Regions from separate parts of the Aeromicrobium sp. CFBP 8757 genome, predicted to be linked through region 1. Evidence: predicted binding sites of a transcription regulator. Region 1 holds the regulator's gene; the other holds the start of a gene.
What was found. Region 1 encodes HrcA, which represses chaperone genes, less so after heat shock. Its sites were predicted from a motif close to TTGGCACTCGNNNNNNNCGAGTGCCAA; they were not measured.
Positions count from the first base shown of each region.

Region 1 (8,432 bases):
GCACCCGGTGGTCGGGCCTCAGCCCGGGGGCCAGGTGAGGTCGCGGCCCGCGATGACGTGGCCGTGGGTGTGGAACACCGTCTGGCCCGCACCCTCGCCGGTGTTGAACACGAGCCGGTACGAGTCGTGTCCCTCCGCGACCGCGATGCGGCGCGACTCGACCAGCAGGTCGACGGCCGCCTCGGGCGAGGCCAGCGCGAGGCTCGCGGCGTCGGCGGCGTGCAGCCGCGGGATGACCAGGACGTGGGTGGGCGCCTGCGGGTTGATGTCGCGGAACGCCACGGTGTGGTCGGTGCTCGACACGATGTCGGCGGGCACGTCGCCCGCGACGATCTTGCAGAACAGGCAGTCGGGCACGGAGTCGAGGCTCACTTGAACGCGTCCTTGATCTTGTGGAAGACACCCTTGTGGTGCGTGCCCATCATGGCCTCGGGACGCTCCTCGTCGCGCAGCGACGCGAGCTGCTCGAGCAGCGCGCGCTGCTGCTCGTCGATGCGCGTCGGCGTCTCGACGACGACCTGCACCTTGAGGTCGCCCCGGCCCGGCCCGCGCAGGCGGGGCACGCCGAAGTTCTTGATCGTGATGGTCTCGCCGGACTGCGTGCCCGACGCGACGTCGAGCCGCACCGTGCGGTCGGCCTCGTCGGTGCCGGCGACGTCGGCCTCGAGCGTCGGCAGGTCGAGGTGCGTGCCGAGCGCGGCCGCCGTCATCGGCAGGCTGACCTGGCAGAAGAGCTGGTCGCCCTTGCGCTGGAACACGGGGTGGCGCGCCACGTTGATCTCGAGGTAGAGGTCGCCGGCGGGTCCGCCGCCCGGGCCGACCTCGCCCTCTCCCCCGAGCTGGATGCGGGTGCCCTGGTCGACACCGGCCGGGATCGTGACCGTGATCGAGCGGCGCGACCGCACGCGGCCCTCGCCGGCGCACTCGGGGCACGGATCGGGGATGACCGAGCCGAAGCCGTGGCACGTGGGGCACGGGCGGGACGTGCGGATGTCGCCGAGCAGCGACCGCTGGACGTGCTGGACGTCGCCGTGGCCGTGGCACGTGCGGCACGTCTCGGGCTGCGACCCGTTGGCCGCACCGCTGCCCTCGCACGTCGTGCAGGTGACGGCGGTGTCGACCTTGATCTCGTGGGTCGCGCCGAAGGCGGCCTCGGCAAGGTCGACGTCGAGGCGCAGGAGCGCGTCCTGGCCGCGCTGCTGCCGCGAGCGCGGCCCACGCTGCTGACCGTTCTGGCCGAAGAACGCGTCCATGATGTCGTCGAAGTTGAAGCCCTGGGCGCCGCCGCCGAAGCCGCCGCGGGCACCTCCGCCCATCGGGTCGCCGCCGCGATCGAACATCGAGCGCTTCTCGGCGTCGGACAGCACCTCGTACGCGACCGTCACCTCCTTGAAGCGGTCGGACGCGTCGGGGGCGTCGTTGACGTCGGGGTGCAGCTGGCGCGCGAGCTTGCGGTAGGCCTTCTTGATCTCCTCGGGGGTCGCCTCGCGGGCGACGCCGAGCGTTGCGTAGTAGTCCTGTGCCATGAGTACTGGATAGCCCTTACGTGTGGTGGGTCAGTTGTCGGCCAACGTGCGGCCGACGTAGCGGGCGACGGCGCCGACGGCGGCCATCGTCGCGGGATAGTCCATGCGGGTGGGTCCGACGGTGCCGAGCGTCGCGAGCGCGAGGTCGTCGGCCCCGTACGCCGACGAGACGACCGCCGTGCTCGACAGCCCCTCGTGCCCCGTCTCGGTGCCGATGCGCACCGAGAGGCCCGTCGTGGCCTCGCCGAGCAGCCTGAGCAGCACGACCTGCTCCTCCATCGCCTCGAGCACCGGCTTGATCGCGGTGTCGAAGTCGCTGCCGAAGCGCGCCAGGTTGGCGGTGCCGCCGACCGCGATGCGCTCGTCGGACCGCTCGTTGCTGAACGTCTGCGTCAGCGTCGTGACGATCGACGTGACGACGGGACGGTCGTTGACCGCGAACGTCTCGATCAGGTCGGCCAGCTTGAGGGACGCCTCGGGGAGCCGCTCGCCCATCGTCGCGCGGGTGATGCGGGTGCGCAGATCGGCGACCAGGTCGTCGGTGAGCGTCTCGACGAGCTCGATGATGCGCTGCTCGACGCGGCCGCTGCTGGTGATGACGACCAGCAGCACGCGCGACCCCTCGAGGGCGACGAGCTCGATGTGGCGCACCGTCGAGCGGGTCAGCGACGGGTACTGGACGATCGCGACCTGGTTGGTCAGCTGCGCCAGCACCTTGACGCTGCGCTGCACGACGTCGTCGACGTCGACCGCGCCGGTCAGGAACGTCTCGATCGCGCGGCGCTCGGCCGGGGTCAGCGACTTGACGGTCGACAGGCGGTCGACGAACAGCCGGTAGCCCTTGTCGGTCGGGATGCGACCGGCGCTGGTGTGGGGCTGCGTGATGTAGCCCTCGTCCTCGAGCACGGCCATGTCGTTGCGGACCGTCGCGGGCGACACGCCCAGCTGGTGCCGGTCGAGCAGCGAGCGGGAGCCGACGGGCTCCTGCGTCGCGACGTAGTCCTCGACGATGGCGCGCAGGACGTCGAGTCGGCGGTCGTCTGACATCGGTGCCCCTCTCGTCGGGCTCGGTCGGGCCTGCTCGTGATGGTGGCCGGTCGTCCAGCGCGTCGCGTTGGCACTCTCACCGGCCAAGTGCCAGTCTAACGACGTGGAGGGAATCAGCGAGACCCCTGACGGGCACGTCATCGTCACAGGCGGTGAGCGTTCCCTCACATACGCGCCCCGACGGGTCACGGTCGACGACGGCACCGTCGTCGCGCACGAGTCGCAGGGCGGCGAGATGTCGTCGGTCTGGGCCGCCGACCTGGGCGGTCCGTTCTTCGTCGAGGTCGCCCACCTGGGCGACGGACCCGTGGGCGGCGAGCTGGTCATGACCGTGACGCACATCGGCCCCGACGAGACCCGACGCTTCGTGGCCCTCGGCGACCTGTGGGCCGCCGACCTTCCGGCTGCCGCCGCGCGGGGCTGGGCCGTCTGGGCCGCGGCGGTCGACCTCGCGCTCGGCCTGCTCGACGGCGACGTCGCGCTGCTCGGCACCGGCGTGGACGGCGCACCGCTGACCAAGGACGACGTCGAGGACCTGCACCAACGACTCCTGGGAGCCCTGCATGGTTGACCGTTACGGCAGCGACGTCCTGTCCGGCGACTGGAAGAAACCGCCGCGAGGACGCTCCGAGGAGGTCGTCGTCGAGCGCGGCATGATCGTCGAGGACGCCACCAGCGGCTTCTGCGGCGAGGTCATGGCCGTCGAGAAGGACCTCGGCATGATGATCCTCGAGGACCGCCGCCTCAAGCGTCGCTCGTTCCCCCTCGGCCCCGGCTACCTGCTCGAGGGCAAGCCGGTCGTCCTGCGTCCGCCGTCGGCGGCGACCAAGCAGACCGCGACCCGCACGGCGTCGGGGTCGCGGGCCGTCCACGGCGCGAAGGCGCGCGTCGCGCTGCCGAGCCGCATCTTCGTCGAGGGCCGGCACGACGCCGAGCTCGTCGAACGGGTCTGGGGCGACGACCTGCGCATCGAGGGCGTCGCGGTCGAGTACCTCGGCGGGATCGACGACCTGTCGTCGATCGTCGACGACTTCGCCCCGACCGCCGAGCGGCGGCTCGGCGTGCTGGTCGACCACCTGGTGCCGGGCTCGAAGGAGACGCGCATCGCCGAGCAGGTGTCGGGACGCCCGCACGTGCTGGTGGTCGGCCACCCCTACGTCGACGTCTGGCAGTCGGTCAAGCCCGCCCGCCTGGGCATCGAGAAGTGGCCCGTCATCCCGCGTGGCCAGGACTGGAAGCACGGCATCTGCCGCTCGCTCGGCTGGCCCCACACCGACCAGGCCGACATCGCCCGGGCGTGGAAGCACATCCTGAGCCGCGTCGACTCCTACGCCGACCTGGAGCCCGAGTTCCTCGGGCGGGTCGAGGAGCTCATCGACTTCGTGACGGCCCCCCGGGACTGAGCCGCTGCCCCGTCCCGGACGGGCGCTACGAGATCGTGACGGCCGACGTGCCGAGCAGGCGGTCGGAACCGGCCGTGCCCGGCGTGTTCAGCGCGTACACGAACAGCACCGTCGGGCCGCGGGTCGCGAGCGTCGTGTAGCGCTCGAACCGGAAGAACTCCGTGCTGAAGCGGTACTGCTCGACGCCGGGCGTGCCGACCGGACCGCCGACCGTCACGAGGTAGCTGCGCTGCCCCGCCTCGACGTCGGGCTCGTTGGCGGTCGCCGACAGACGCACGACGCCGTTGCCCTCGCCCCGCGCCCACAGCATCGCACCGGCGGGAGACCCGTCGGTGTCCTTGAAGTGGATGAACCCCGACGGCCAGGCGCTGCCCTTGCGCTTGAGGACGCGCCACATGAACGTCCCGCCGAGGTGGTCCTCCGAGATCACGATCGAGCCGTCCGACCGGACCGCCTCGACGTACGCGACGTGGCCGCCCTTCGAGGCGCCGTGGTAGCGCGGCTTCCACCACGCCACCGAGCCGACCTTGGGCGTCCGGCTGACCGGGATGCCGGCCTTGCGCGCCGCCGAGCCCCACGTACCGGAGTCGTTGGCCCCGGGCGGACGCGGCACGGTCCGACCGTGCGTCAGCCGGTAGGCCACGTAGTTGGTGCAGTTGTGGCCGGCCCGCATGCTCCAGAACGACCGCCCGTACACCGGCGCGTAGCCGCCGTGGGCCCGCCCCTCGGCGGCACACGCCCGGAACCCCTTGCACAGCGTCGTCGAGCTGGGTGCCGCCCCCGCGGGCCCCGCCATCACGACCGCCGTCGTCATCATCATCGTCGCGACCGCCACGAGCGCAAGAAACGCCCGTACCAGCCGATGTGCGTGGCACATCGCTCCCTCACCGCTCTCCCTGGTACTTCATCGAGCCCACTCCCACGGGCTCGCTCCCTGGCGTCAGACTAGGTGGTAACTCGGTGTGACGCGCGCGAATCAGTCGACGAGCTGGCGGACCACGGCGTCGGCGAGCAGCCGACCCGTGCGCGTCAGCACCAGGCGGTCGTCGCCGAGCGTCACGAGATCGCGGTCGAGGAGGTCCGGCACCTGCGACCGCGCGCCGTCGCCCAGCGCCGACACCGACAGCCCCGACCGCAGCCGCGTCTCGAGCATGATGCGCTCGACGTGCGCCGTCGCGGCGTCGATCGACTCGCCGTCGTGCCGTGCGCTGCCGTCGGCCGCCAGCCGCTGCGCGTAGGCCGCGGGGTGCTTGACGTTCCACCAGCGCTCCCCCGCCACGTGCGAGTGCGCTCCGGGGCCGATGCCGAACCAGTCGTCGCTGTGCCAGTACAGGAGGTTGTGACGGCACTGGGCCGCCTCGTCGCGCGCCCAGTTCGACAGCTCGTACCAGCCGAGGCCGGCTTCCGTCAGCAGGTCGTCGGCCAGCAGGTACTTGTCGGCCGTCTCGTCGTCGTCGGGCATCACGACCTCACCGCGGCGCACCTTGCGGGCGAATGCGGTGCCCTGCTCGACGATCAGGGCGTACGCGCTGACGTGATCGGGCTCGAGGGCGACGGCCTGCTCCAAGCTCGTGCGCCAGTCGTCCATCGACTCGCCCGGCGTGCCGTAGATCAGGTCGACGCTGACCTGCTCGAAGCCCGCCTCGCGCGCCCACCGGACGGCCTGCGGGACGCCGGCGGGGTCGTGCGTGCGCTCGAGCGTCGCGAGCACGTGCGGGACGGCCGACTGCACGCCGAACGAGATGCGGTTGAAGCCGCCGGCCCGCAGCGTCGCCAGCGACTGCGGGGTGACCGAGTCGGGATTGGCCTCGGTCGTGACCTCGGCACCGTCGAGCAGACCGAACGAGTCGTCGACGGCGCGCAGCATCCGCACGAGGTCGCCGGCCGGCAGCTGGGTCGGCGTGCCGCCGCCGAAGAACACCGTCTCGACGGGGCGCCCTCCCCCGGCCGGCCCCGAGGCCACGATCTCGCCGATCGCGGTGTCGGCGTACGAGGCGCGCGTGGCACCCTCGCCGAGCTCGTCGGCGGTGTACGTGTTGAAGTCGCAGTACCCGCAGCGCACCGAGCAGAACGGCACGTGCACGTAGACGCCGAGAGCCCGGCCCCGCGTCGTCGGGGTCGGGCTCTCGGCGTGTGGCACCCGCTAAGCGTAGAAGCCGTCGAGGATCGCCTTGTTGTTGGCTTCGACGACGTTGCGCTTGACCTTCATGCTGGGGGTGATCTCACCGGACTCGATCGACAGGTCGTGGTCGAGGATCGCGAACTTCTTGATCGTCTCCCAGCGGTTGACCTTGGCGTTGAGCTCGTCGATCTGGCCCTGGACGACCTCGCGCATCTGCGGCGAGCTCACGACCTCGGTGTACGACTTGCCCTCCATGCCGTGGTGCGTCGCCCACTCGGCGACCGCGTCGGGATCGAGGGTGATGAGCGCCGAGCAGAAGTTGCGCTCGTTGCCGTGCACCAGGATCTGGCTCGTCAGGGCGCTGATGCCCTTGAACATGCCCTCGATGTGCGGCGGGGCGACGTACTTGCCGCCCGAGGTCTTGAACAGCTCCTTCTTGCGTCCCGTGATGAACAGGAAGCCGTCCTCGTCGATGCGCCCCTCGTCGCCGGTGTGCAGCCAGCCCTCGTCGGTCAGCGTCGACGCGCTCTCGGTGTCGAGGTTGTGGTAGCCGCGCATGACGTGCGGGCCCTTGATGAGGATCTCGCCGTCCTCGGCGATCTTGGCCTCGCTGCCCGGGAACGCCATGCCCACCGAGCCGATCTTGAAGTTGTCGGGCTGGTTGACGAATGCGCCGGCCGAGTTCTCGGTCAGGCCGTAGCCCTCGAGGATTAGGACGCCCGCGGCGTGGAACCACTCCGCGATGTCGGGAGACAGGGCCGCCGCGCCGGAGATGAAGAACCGCACGCGGCCGCCGAAGCGGGCACGCACCTTGGAGAACACCAGCTTGTCGGCGAGCGCGAACTGGGCCTTGAGCACCGGCGAGACGGGCTGGCCCGACCGGATGGCGCGCGAGTGCGCGAGGCCGACCTTCTCGGCCCAGCGGAAGATCTTGAGCTTGGCCCCGCCCTCGGCCTCCGTCATGCCGATGATGCGGCCGTACGCCTTCTCGAAGATGCGCGGCGCGGCACCCATGAACGTCGGCCGGACGATCGCGAGGTTGTCGACGATCCGCGGGACGCGGCCGTCGATCGCGGTCGCGAAGCCGATCGCGAGCTGCGTCGACAGCAGCACCTTGCCGAACGAGTGGGCCATCGGCAGCCACAGGAACTGCAGGTCGTCCTCGGTGAGGATGTCGGCGGCCACCATGACGTAGCCCTCGTAGACCCAGCCGTCGTGCGCGAGGCGGACGCCCTTGGGCCGTCCCGTCGTGCCGGACGTGTAGATCAGCGTCGCGAGCGAGTCGCCGGTCAGGGCCGCGACGCGGTCCTCGACGACGGTCGGGTGGTCGGCGAGGTGCTTCTCGCCCAGCGCCTCGAGGTCGTCGAAGCTGATGACCCAGTCGCCGTCGGTGGTGCCGTCGAAGACGACGACCTTGCCGACCGACGGCAGCTCGGAGTGCTTGGCGCGGAGCTTGGCGACCTGCTCGTCGTCCTCGGCGAACACGACCTTGCTGTCGGAGTCGGCCAGGATGTAGGCGACGTCGTCGGCCATCGTCGTCGGGTAGACCGTCGTGGTCGCGGCGCCGGCGGCGTTGATCGCCAGGTCCGACAGGACCCACTCCAGACGGGTGCCGGACGCGATCGCGACACGCTCCTCGGACGCGATGCCGAGCGACACGAGGCCGGCGGCCAGGCGCGTGACGCGATCGCCGGTCTGGCTCCACGTCAGCGACTGCCACGTCTCGTTGGCGTCGGGGTACCGGTAGGCCTCGCGGGAGCCGCTCTTCCTCACTCGGTCGAAGAACATCGCGGACACGCTGGTCGGGCGACCCTCGATCACGGCGAGCTGTTCGGGGGTGACGGCAGGAGCAGGCATCTGGTGATCCTTCGCTGTACGTACTGGGGGAATGTGGTGCCGATCACCTTAACCTACTGGCCGGTCACCTCGGCCGGTCGTTGCGACGTTCACCCAACCGGCGGGCGACGAACGAGTCGATGCGCGGCTCGTCGGCGAGCCGCGGGATCAGGGCCCGCTCGGTCGTCAGCGCGCGGAACAGCAGCTCGACCGTGATGTCGTGGTCGCGGCGCTCGACGACCTCGATCACGTCGCCGGTCTGGACGGGCCCCTCCTCCAGCACCCGCAGGTACGGGCCGGGCCGGCGACCGGCCATGAACCGTCGCACCCACTGCGCCTCGTCGAGGAAGCCCTGGAAGACCGAGCACGGGATGCGGACGCCCGCGATCTCGAGCAGCGCCCCGCCGACCCGCCAGCGGTCGCCCGCCCTCGCACTCGTCAGGTCGATGCCCTCGGTCGTCAGGTTCTCGCCGAACTGGCCGGGCCGCAGCGTCCGAC
Region 1 covers NZ_JACYUM010000001.1:530,619-539,050, reverse strand. The annotation lists gene IFT73_RS02625 (HIT domain-containing protein) at 19-372, opposite strand; gene dnaJ (molecular chaperone DnaJ) at 369-1,526, opposite strand; gene hrcA (heat-inducible transcriptional repressor HrcA) at 1,557-2,573, opposite strand; gene IFT73_RS02610 (hypothetical protein) at 2,677-3,144, shown strand; gene IFT73_RS02605 (DUF3097 domain-containing protein) at 3,137-3,976, shown strand; gene IFT73_RS02600 (CHAP domain-containing protein) at 4,002-4,811, opposite strand; gene hemW (radical SAM family heme chaperone HemW) at 4,953-6,116, opposite strand; gene IFT73_RS02590 (long-chain fatty acid--CoA ligase) at 6,120-7,955, opposite strand; gene IFT73_RS02585 (MOSC domain-containing protein) at 8,020-8,432, opposite strand, start outside.

Region 2 (8,432 bases), on a different contig from region 1:
CGGCCCGAAGCCGACCTTGACGGCGTCGGCCCCGGCGTCGACGAAGGCCTGCGCCCCGTCGCGCGTCGCCACGTTGCCGCCGATGACCTGCACGTGACGGGTCGCCGGATCGGTCTTGAGCTTCTGGACGATCTCGAGCAGCATCCGCACGTGCCCGTGGGCCGTGTCGGCGACCAGCACGTCGACCCCCGCCTCGATCAGCGTCGTGGCCCGCTCCCACGCGTCGCCGAAGTAGCCGATCGCGGCACCGACCATGAGGCGGCCGTCGCGGTCGTACGACGCGTCGGGGAACTGCTCGCCCTTGACGAAGTCCTTGACCGTGATGAGCCCGGCGAGGCGACCGTCGCGGTCGACCAGCGGGAGCCGCTCGCGCTTGTGCTTGCGCAGCAGCAGCGTGGCGTCCTCGCGGCTGATGCCGACGTCGCCGGTGATCAGCGGCATCGGCGTCATCATCTCGTCGACCTTCGTCGTGGCCCACTCGGCCAGCGGCGTGAACCGCAGGTCGCGGTTCGTGATGATGCCGAGCAGGTGGTTGTCGGTGTCGACGACCGGAAGGCCCGAGACGCGGTACTCGCCGCAGATGCGGTCGAGGTCCTCGAGGGTCGCCTCGGGACCGATCGTGACGGGGTTGGAGATGATGCCGGTCTGGGTGCGCTTGACGAGGTCGACCTGGTAGGCCTGGTCCTCCAGCGACAGGTTGCGGTGCAGCACCCCGAGGCCGCCCTGGCGCGCCATGGCGATCGCCATGCGCGACTCGGTGACGGTGTCCATCGCGGCGCTGACCAGCGGGACCTTGAGCGAGATCTCGCGCGTCAGGCGCGAGGTCGTGTCGATCTCGCTGGGGTTGAGATCGGAGAATCCCGGCAGCAGCAGCACGTCGTCGTACGTCAGTCCGAGCGGTGCGAACTTGTCTGGAATACCCGTCTGATCCATGCGACCATCGTATCGTTCGTCCCCACCGTGACCGACGCCCTACCGCTCCGGACCCGTCCGGAGCGCTTTCGCGCTGACGGGTTCCCGCCGCAGTTGTACGCTGCGTCCATGGAACGCAAGCCAGGGCGCCCCCGAGCCCTCACCGTCGACGTCATCGCCGCTGCGGCGCTCGAGGACGGAATCGCCACCTTCAGCATGCCCTCGGTCGCTCGCCGCCTCGGCGTCGCCCACTCGGGCCTCTACCGCTACGTCACCGACCGCGACGACCTGCTCGTCCAGGCCCTCGACCGCGCCTTCCTCGCCACCACGTGGCCCGCTGACGACCTGCCCTGGGACGAGCTGCTGCGCGAGGTCGGCCACTCCGTGTGGCGCGCGTGCGACGCGCACCCCGGTCTGGACCGCGCGTCCCAGATGGCCCCCAAGCCATCGCCGGCCGTCCTGACGATGATGGACGCCTGGGTCACGGCGCTGCGCGACCAGCACTTCGTGCCCGAGGACGCCGCCGTCGCGGTCGAGTTCGTCATCGCGCTCGCCCTCGACAGCTCGGCCCAGATGGCCCGCCTGGCGCGCATGGAGCGCGCCCACCTGCGGCGCGACGACATCCCCGTGCTCAAGGCCTACGACAACGACGAGGTCTGGAGCGGGCGCGGCATGTACGACCGCAAGCTCGAGATCTTCATCGCGGGGCTCGCCGCCCGGCGCCTCGACGCCGAATAGGCGCACTCCCGCGCACGCGTGGCCGGTGACGTCCCTAGGGGGACGTCACCGGCCGCGCGTTCAGGCGAAGGCGCCGAGGTCGTCGGCCAGACGGTCCATCAGGTCGGCGTAGGCCTGGTAGCTGGGCGGGGCGACCGACGTCCACGGCACGTAGGCGTCGTCCTGGGCGGCCTTGAGCGTGCCGAAGACCTTCTCGGCCTTGAGCGACGTCAGACCCGCCGCACCGATGCGGTCGTCGTACAGGAAGACGTCAGCCGGGTACGTGTCGGCCTTCTCCCAGCTGAGGCTCTCGAAGTAGCCGCCCTCGTCGGGGTTGTTCGGCACCGTGATGGGCAGGCCGAGCTCGTCGACCCAGTACGACAGGTCGGGGCTGACCTTCGGGTTCGAGACGTAGAACAGGTCGGTCGAGTACGAGCCGGCGAGGATCGTGCGGTCGCCGAGCTGCTCGCCGACGGCCCTGACCCGGTCGGCCGCCGCCTCGAACTGCTCGTGCGAGGCCGTGACCTTCGCCGAGTCGAGGTCGGCGCCGAGCGCCTCGGCCGCACGCTCCGTGCCGTCCAGCAGCTCGGGCAGCGTCTTGCCGTCGAAGTCGACGACGAGGATCGGGGCGAGCTTCTTCAGCTCGGTGGCGGACGCCTCGTTGACGTACCAGAGGTCGGGGGCGAGGTACTGGCTCGTGATGACGAGGTCCGGCTTCAGCGCGACGACCTTCTCGACGTCGACGTCGCCGTACTCGCCGCCGCCCGTGACGTCCTCGACCGCGTCGACGTCGAGGCCGGCGACCTGCGCCGCGTCGCCGTCGGCGCGCAGCGGTCCGAACACGCCGACGATCTTGTCGCCGAGGCCGAGGTCGGTCAGGGCGGCCGCCATCGACGACTGGACGACGAGGCGGTCGGGCATCTCGTCGAGCTCGATCGTCGTGCCGATGTCGTCGGTGAACGAGAACGCGGCGGTGTCGGCCGATCCCCCGTCCGAGTCGGACGAGCCGCAGGCGGCCAGGGTCACCAGGGCGGCTGCGGCCGCGAGGGCGGCGGTGATACGTCGGTTCACAGGTTCTTCTCCAGGGTCGGGCACCAGTACGAAGGGCAGCCTAACCTAGGTTTGCCTAAGCTGACGTGTGGGCCTCGTCATAGGCGAACGACACGCGCCCTCCGGCCACGTCGACCTCCGTCAGCTCGACCGCGACGAGCCGGCCCTCGGGCAGACCGCGACCCGCACACCGCGCGACGACGGGCGGCTCGACCAGCATGACCTCGCCGCCACCGCCGTCGTCGTCGGCGCGCACGACGACCGCGTCGAACGACTCCCCCACCCGTCCCGCGAGCTCCCAGGCCTCGGCCAGGTCGATCGCCCCGCGATCGGCCCGCGACGCCCGCTGGTCGGACGTCCGCATGGTCTCGCCGAGCGACGGGAGGGCCTCGCGCACCCACGCGGGCACCTCGACACCGGCGCAGATCGCCAGGCAGACCTCGGTGCCGAAGCGGTCGGCCAGGCGCCTCAGCGGGGCCGTGACGTGCGCGTACGGCGCTCCGATGCCGGCGTGCAGCGGCTGCTCGGGCGGAGCCCCGTCGAACGCCTCGTAGCCGGCTCCCCGCAGCAGCCCCGTCGCCTCGCGCATCAGCACGATCGACGCGGGGAGGGCGGGGTCGAGCGCGGCCAGCACCTCCGAGGCGGTGGCCCCCTCGGGCACCGGGACGCCGAGCGTCCGGGCCGTGCGCAGGAAGCCGCGGAGCGCGTCGTCGCCGGCCGCGGGCAGCGTCCGCAGCAGGCCCGTGCCGGCCTCCAGCATGAGCTGGGCCGCGGCCATCCCCGTCAGCAGCGAGACCTCGGCGTTCCACGCGTCGACCTCGGTGCGCCGCGCCATGCGCACGGCCCACGAGTCGCCCCGGGCGACGACCTCCTGCTCGGGCAGCGCGAGCTCGATCGCCCCGAGCGACACCCGCAGGGCACGACGGGCACGGCCGAGATCGGCCAGCGCCTCGACCGACGGGTGCGGCGAGCCGGCGTCGAACGAGGCCTGCACGCCCTCGTAGTCGAGCCGCGCGACCGACCGGACGCGGGCGCGGCGCACCGTCGCCCGTCCGGCGACACCCTTCTCGTCGACGTCGATCGACCAGAGCGCCGCGCGACGCACCTGGTCGGGCAGGAGGCTCAGCGCGTCCTCCGACAGCACCGGCGGGTGCAGCGGCACGCGACCGTCGGGCAGGTAGATCGTCTGCCCGCGTCGCCGGGCCTCGGCGTCGATCGCCCCGCCCGCGGGGATCACCGAGCCGAGGTCGGCGATCGCGTAGTGCACCCGGAATCCCGTGCCGACCCGCTCGAGGAAGACCGCCTGGTCGAGGTCGCGCGAGCCGGGCGGGTCGATCGTCACGAACGGGACGTCGGTCTCGTCCGGGACGTCGGGCAGCCCCAGCTCGGCGACGACCGTGGCCTCGGCCAGCACGTCGGCGGGGAAACGGTCCGTGGCCGAGGCCGGCGGCAGGTCGAGCTCGGCCCTCAGGGCGGCGAAGTCGTGGGTCACGACGCGACGGTACCCGCCGGTGCACCCGACCGCCCCACGACGCGGACGGGCCGCCCCCGAGGGGACGGCCCGCCTGTGGTGCGGTCGATGCAGCGCGCGCTACCTCAGTGGTTGTGACCCGCGTGCGCGTCGTCGGCCTCCTCGGCCGGCTTCTCGACGATCAGCGTCTCGGTCGTCAGCAGCATCGCGGTGATCGACGCGGCGTTGGCGAGCGCCGAGCGCGTCACCTTGACCGGGTCGAGGACGCCCTGGGCGACCAGGTCGCCGTAGGTGTCGGAGGCCGCGTTGTAGCCCTCGCCGCTCTCGCGGACCTTGTTGACGACGACCTCGCCGGAGACGCCGCCGTTGCGGGCGATCCACTCGAGCGGGGCGTCGGCACCGATGCGGACGATGCGGACACCGACGGCCTCGTCGCCCGTGAGGCCGAGGTTGTCGTCGAGGACCGAGACGGCGTGGACGAGTGCCGAGCCGCCACCGGCGACGATGCCCTCCTCGATCGCCGCGCGGGTCGCCGAGACGGCGTCCTCGATGCGGTGCTTCTTCTCCTTGAGCTCGACCTCGGTGGCCGCGCCGACCTGGATGACGCAGACGCCGCCGGCCAGCTTGGCCAGGCGCTCCTGGAGCTTCTCGCGGTCCCAGTCGGAGTCGGTGTTCTCGATCTCGGCCTTGATCTGGGCCACGCGACCGTCGACGCCGGCCTTGTCGCCGCCGCCCTCGATGATCGTCGTGTCGTCCTTGGTGATGACGACGCGGCGCGCGGTGCCGAGGGCCTCGAGGCCGATCGTGTCGAGCTTGAGACCGACGTCGGGCGTCACGACCTCGGCGCCCGTGAGGGTCGCGATGTCCTGCAGCATGGCCTTGCGGCGGTCGCCGAACGCGGGCGCCTTGACGGCGGCCGACGTGAACGTGCCCTTGATCTTGTTGACGACCAGCGTCGACAGGGCCTCGCCCTCGATGTCCTCGGCGATGATGAACAGCGGCTTGCCGGCCTGAACGACCTTCTCGAGGATCGGCAGCAGGTCGCTGACCGACGAGATCTTGCCCTGGTTGACCAGGATGTAGGGATCGTCGAGGACGACCTCCATGCGCTCGGTGTCGGTGACCATGTAGGGCGACAGGTAGCCCTTGTCGAACTGCATGCCCTCGGTGAACTCGAGCTCGGTGCCCATCGTGTTGGACTCCTCGACCGTGATCACGCCGTCCTTGCCGACCTTGTCGAAGGCCTCGGCGATGAGCTCGCCGATGTGCGCGTCACGCGACGACACCGTGGCGACGTCGGTCATGTCCTTGATGTCGTCGACCTCGCGGGCGACCGAGTGGAGCTGCTCGACGACGGCCTTGACGGCGGCCTCGATGCCCTTCTTCAGGCCGACCGGGTTGGCGCCGGCCGCGACGGCGCGCAGGCCCTCGTGGACCATGGCCTGGGCCAGGACGGTCGCGGTCGTCGTGCCGTCACCGGCGACGTCGTTGGTCTTGGTCGCGACCTCCTTGGCGAGCTGGGCGCCGAGGTTCTCGAACGGGTCGTCGAGCTCGACCTCGCGAGCCACCGTGACGCCGTCGTTCGTGATCGTGGGGGCGCCCCACTTCTTGTCGAGGACGACGTAGCGACCCTTGGGGCCGAGCGTGACCTTGACGGTGTTGGCGAGCTTGTCGACGCCGCGCTCGAGTGAACGGCGGGCGTTCTCGTCGAATTCGAGGATCTTGGGCATGTCAGCCTCTTTCAGGAAATCAATGGGTGCTGCTGGTGGGGGCGTGAGAGCCCCGGCGCCCCACGAGGGGGCGCCGGGGCGTCAGATCACGAAACGACGGCGAGGACGTCGCGCGCGGAGAGGATGAGGTACTCCTCGCCCGCGTACTTGACCTCGGTTCCGCCGTACTTGCTGAAGATGACCTTGTCGCCCTCGGCGACGTCCAGCGGGACACGGTTGCCGTTGTCGTCGACCCGACCGGGGCCCACGGAAACGACGATGCCCTCCTGGGGCTTCTCCTTGGCGGTGTCCGGGATGACGAGTCCGGACGCAGTGGTCTGCTCTGCTTCGACGACCTGGATGACCAGGCGGTCTTCGAGCGGCTTGATGGTGACCGACACGTGTCGACCTCCCCTTTCAACGGGTGAACGTTGGACGGTGGTGAGGACGCCGTCGCGGGGGTCGTTCTCACCGGATCTTTAGCACTCTCGAAGGGAGAGTGCCAATACGAAACCTAGCACGACGCTGGCACTCGCCCCAAGGGACTGCCAGCTCGTTTCGCGCTGGGCGAACGTCCTTCGGCCGACACGGCACACTTCTCCCCATGGACCTGGAGACGTTCGAGCAGCTGCTGGCCCCGGACGGTCAGCGGCTGCTCGCCGAGGTGGCCGCACGCGCCGGCGTCGAGAGCGACCTCGGACTCGGCACGCGCCTGCGCCGGACCCACGAGCCCGGCCTGGTCGCGGCCGCCGTGACGCAGAACCACCTGCGGGGCAGGGCCGCGGCCAAGTTCGGCGCCGATGCACCCCACCTGTTCTTCACGCACGACGCCCTCGAGCAGTCGACCCGCACGACGGTCGCGACGCACCGGGCGTCCCGGCTCGCCGCGACGGGTGCCACGTCCGTCGTCGACCTCGGCTGCGGCATCGGCGGCGACCTGATCGCGCTGGCGCGGGCGGGCCTCGCGGTCCGCGGCGTCGAGCAGGACCCCGTCCGCGCCGCGATCGCGACCGCCAACCTGCGGGCGCTCGGCCTCGACGGCGAGGTCGTGTGCGCCGACGCGCGGGAGGTGTCGATCGGGTCCGACGAGGTCGCGTTCGTCGACCCGGCCCGTCGCGACGGCCGTGGCCGCACGTTCTCGACCGCCGACCTGCAGCCCCCGTGGGACTGGGTGCGCGAGCTGCTCGCCGGGCGTGCCGTCGCCAAGGTCATGCCCGGCCTCGCCCACGACGCCGTCCCGTCCGGCGTCGAGGCCGAGTGGGTCAGCGACGGTGGCGACCTCGTCGAGGCGTGCCTGTGGGGCGTCCCGTTCGCGACGACGCAGCGACGTGCGACGGTGCTGCCGTCGGGCGCGACGCTCGTGGCCGAGGGAGGGGCCCCGGAGGTCGCCGACGTCGGCGCCTACCTGCACGAGCCCGACGACGCCGTCATCCGGGCCGGCGCGGTCGGCGAGCTCGCGGCGTCGCTCAGCGGGTGGCTGCCCGATCCCCACATCGCGTACGTCAGCTCCGACGCCGCGGCCGACACCCCGCTGGCCCGCAGCTTCCGGGTCGTCGACGAGCTGCCGTTCCGCGAGAAGCCTCTGAGGGCCGCCCTCCAGGCGCGCCGGGTCGGCACGCTGACGATCAAGAAGCGCGGCGTCGACGTCGTCCCCGAGGAGCTCGTCCGCCGGATGAAGCTCAAGGGTCCGACGAAGGCGCTCGTCGTCATGACCCGTGTCCAGGGACAGGGTCGCGCGTTCCTCGTCGAGCGCACCTGACCCCACCCCAGCCCAGATCCGCGAGTGGTGTGGTCTGGACGTTCTGGGACGGCGTGTCCGACCACACCGCACCACTCGCGCCACGGAATGCACCACTCGCGCGCGACCACGCGGTGTCCCCGGCGTCCTGACGTCCCTAGGGTGGGGGCATGCGGGTCGACCTCAACGCCGATCTCGGCGAGTCGTGGCAGCGCTGGCGCACCGGCGAGGACGTCCTGCTGCTCGACGTCGTGACGTCGGCCAACGTCTGCTGCGGCGCGTACGCCGGCGACGCCGAGCTCATGGCGCAGACGTGCGCGACCGCCGTCGAGCGCGGCGTCACGATCGGCGCGCAGGTCGGCTACCCCGATCGCGCGGGATTCGGCCGCGTCTTCGTCGACATGGCACCCGCCGACCTGACGGACGAGGTCGTCCGCCAGGTGCACGCGCTGGACGAGGCGGCGCGCGCGGTCGGCGGCGAGGTCACGTACGTCAAGCCGCACGGCGCCCTCTACAACGCGATCGTCCACCACGAGGCGCAGGCCGAGGCGGTCGTCGAGGCCCTGCGCGTGCTCGACCGCCCGCTGCCGCTGCTGGGGCTCCCGACCTCGCGGGCGCTCGCGCTCGCGGCCGCCGCGGGGCTGCCGGTCGTCCGCGAGGGATTCGCCGACCGGGCCTACACGACCGACGGACGACTCGTGCCGCGCAGCGAGCCCGGAGCCGTGCTGCACGACCCCGCGGAGGCCGGCGCCCAGGCGCTGCGGCTGCTCGGCACGGTCGACTCCCTCTGCGTCCACAGCGACTCCCCCGGCGCGCTGCACCTCGCCCGCGCCGT
Region 2 covers NZ_JACYUM010000003.1:77,778-86,209, forward strand. The annotation lists gene guaB (IMP dehydrogenase) at 1-933, opposite strand, end outside; gene IFT73_RS09935 (TetR/AcrR family transcriptional regulator) at 1,042-1,650, shown strand; gene IFT73_RS09940 (ABC transporter substrate-binding protein) at 1,711-2,700, opposite strand; gene IFT73_RS09945 (RNB domain-containing ribonuclease) at 2,756-4,171, opposite strand; gene groL (chaperonin GroEL) at 4,276-5,880, opposite strand; gene groES (co-chaperone GroES) at 5,967-6,260, opposite strand; gene IFT73_RS09960 (class I SAM-dependent methyltransferase) at 6,464-7,618, shown strand; gene IFT73_RS09965 (LamB/YcsF family protein) at 7,768-8,432, shown strand, end outside.
Region 2: the regulator HrcA is predicted to act here: its motif matches at 6,339-6,365, upstream of groES (co-chaperone GroES).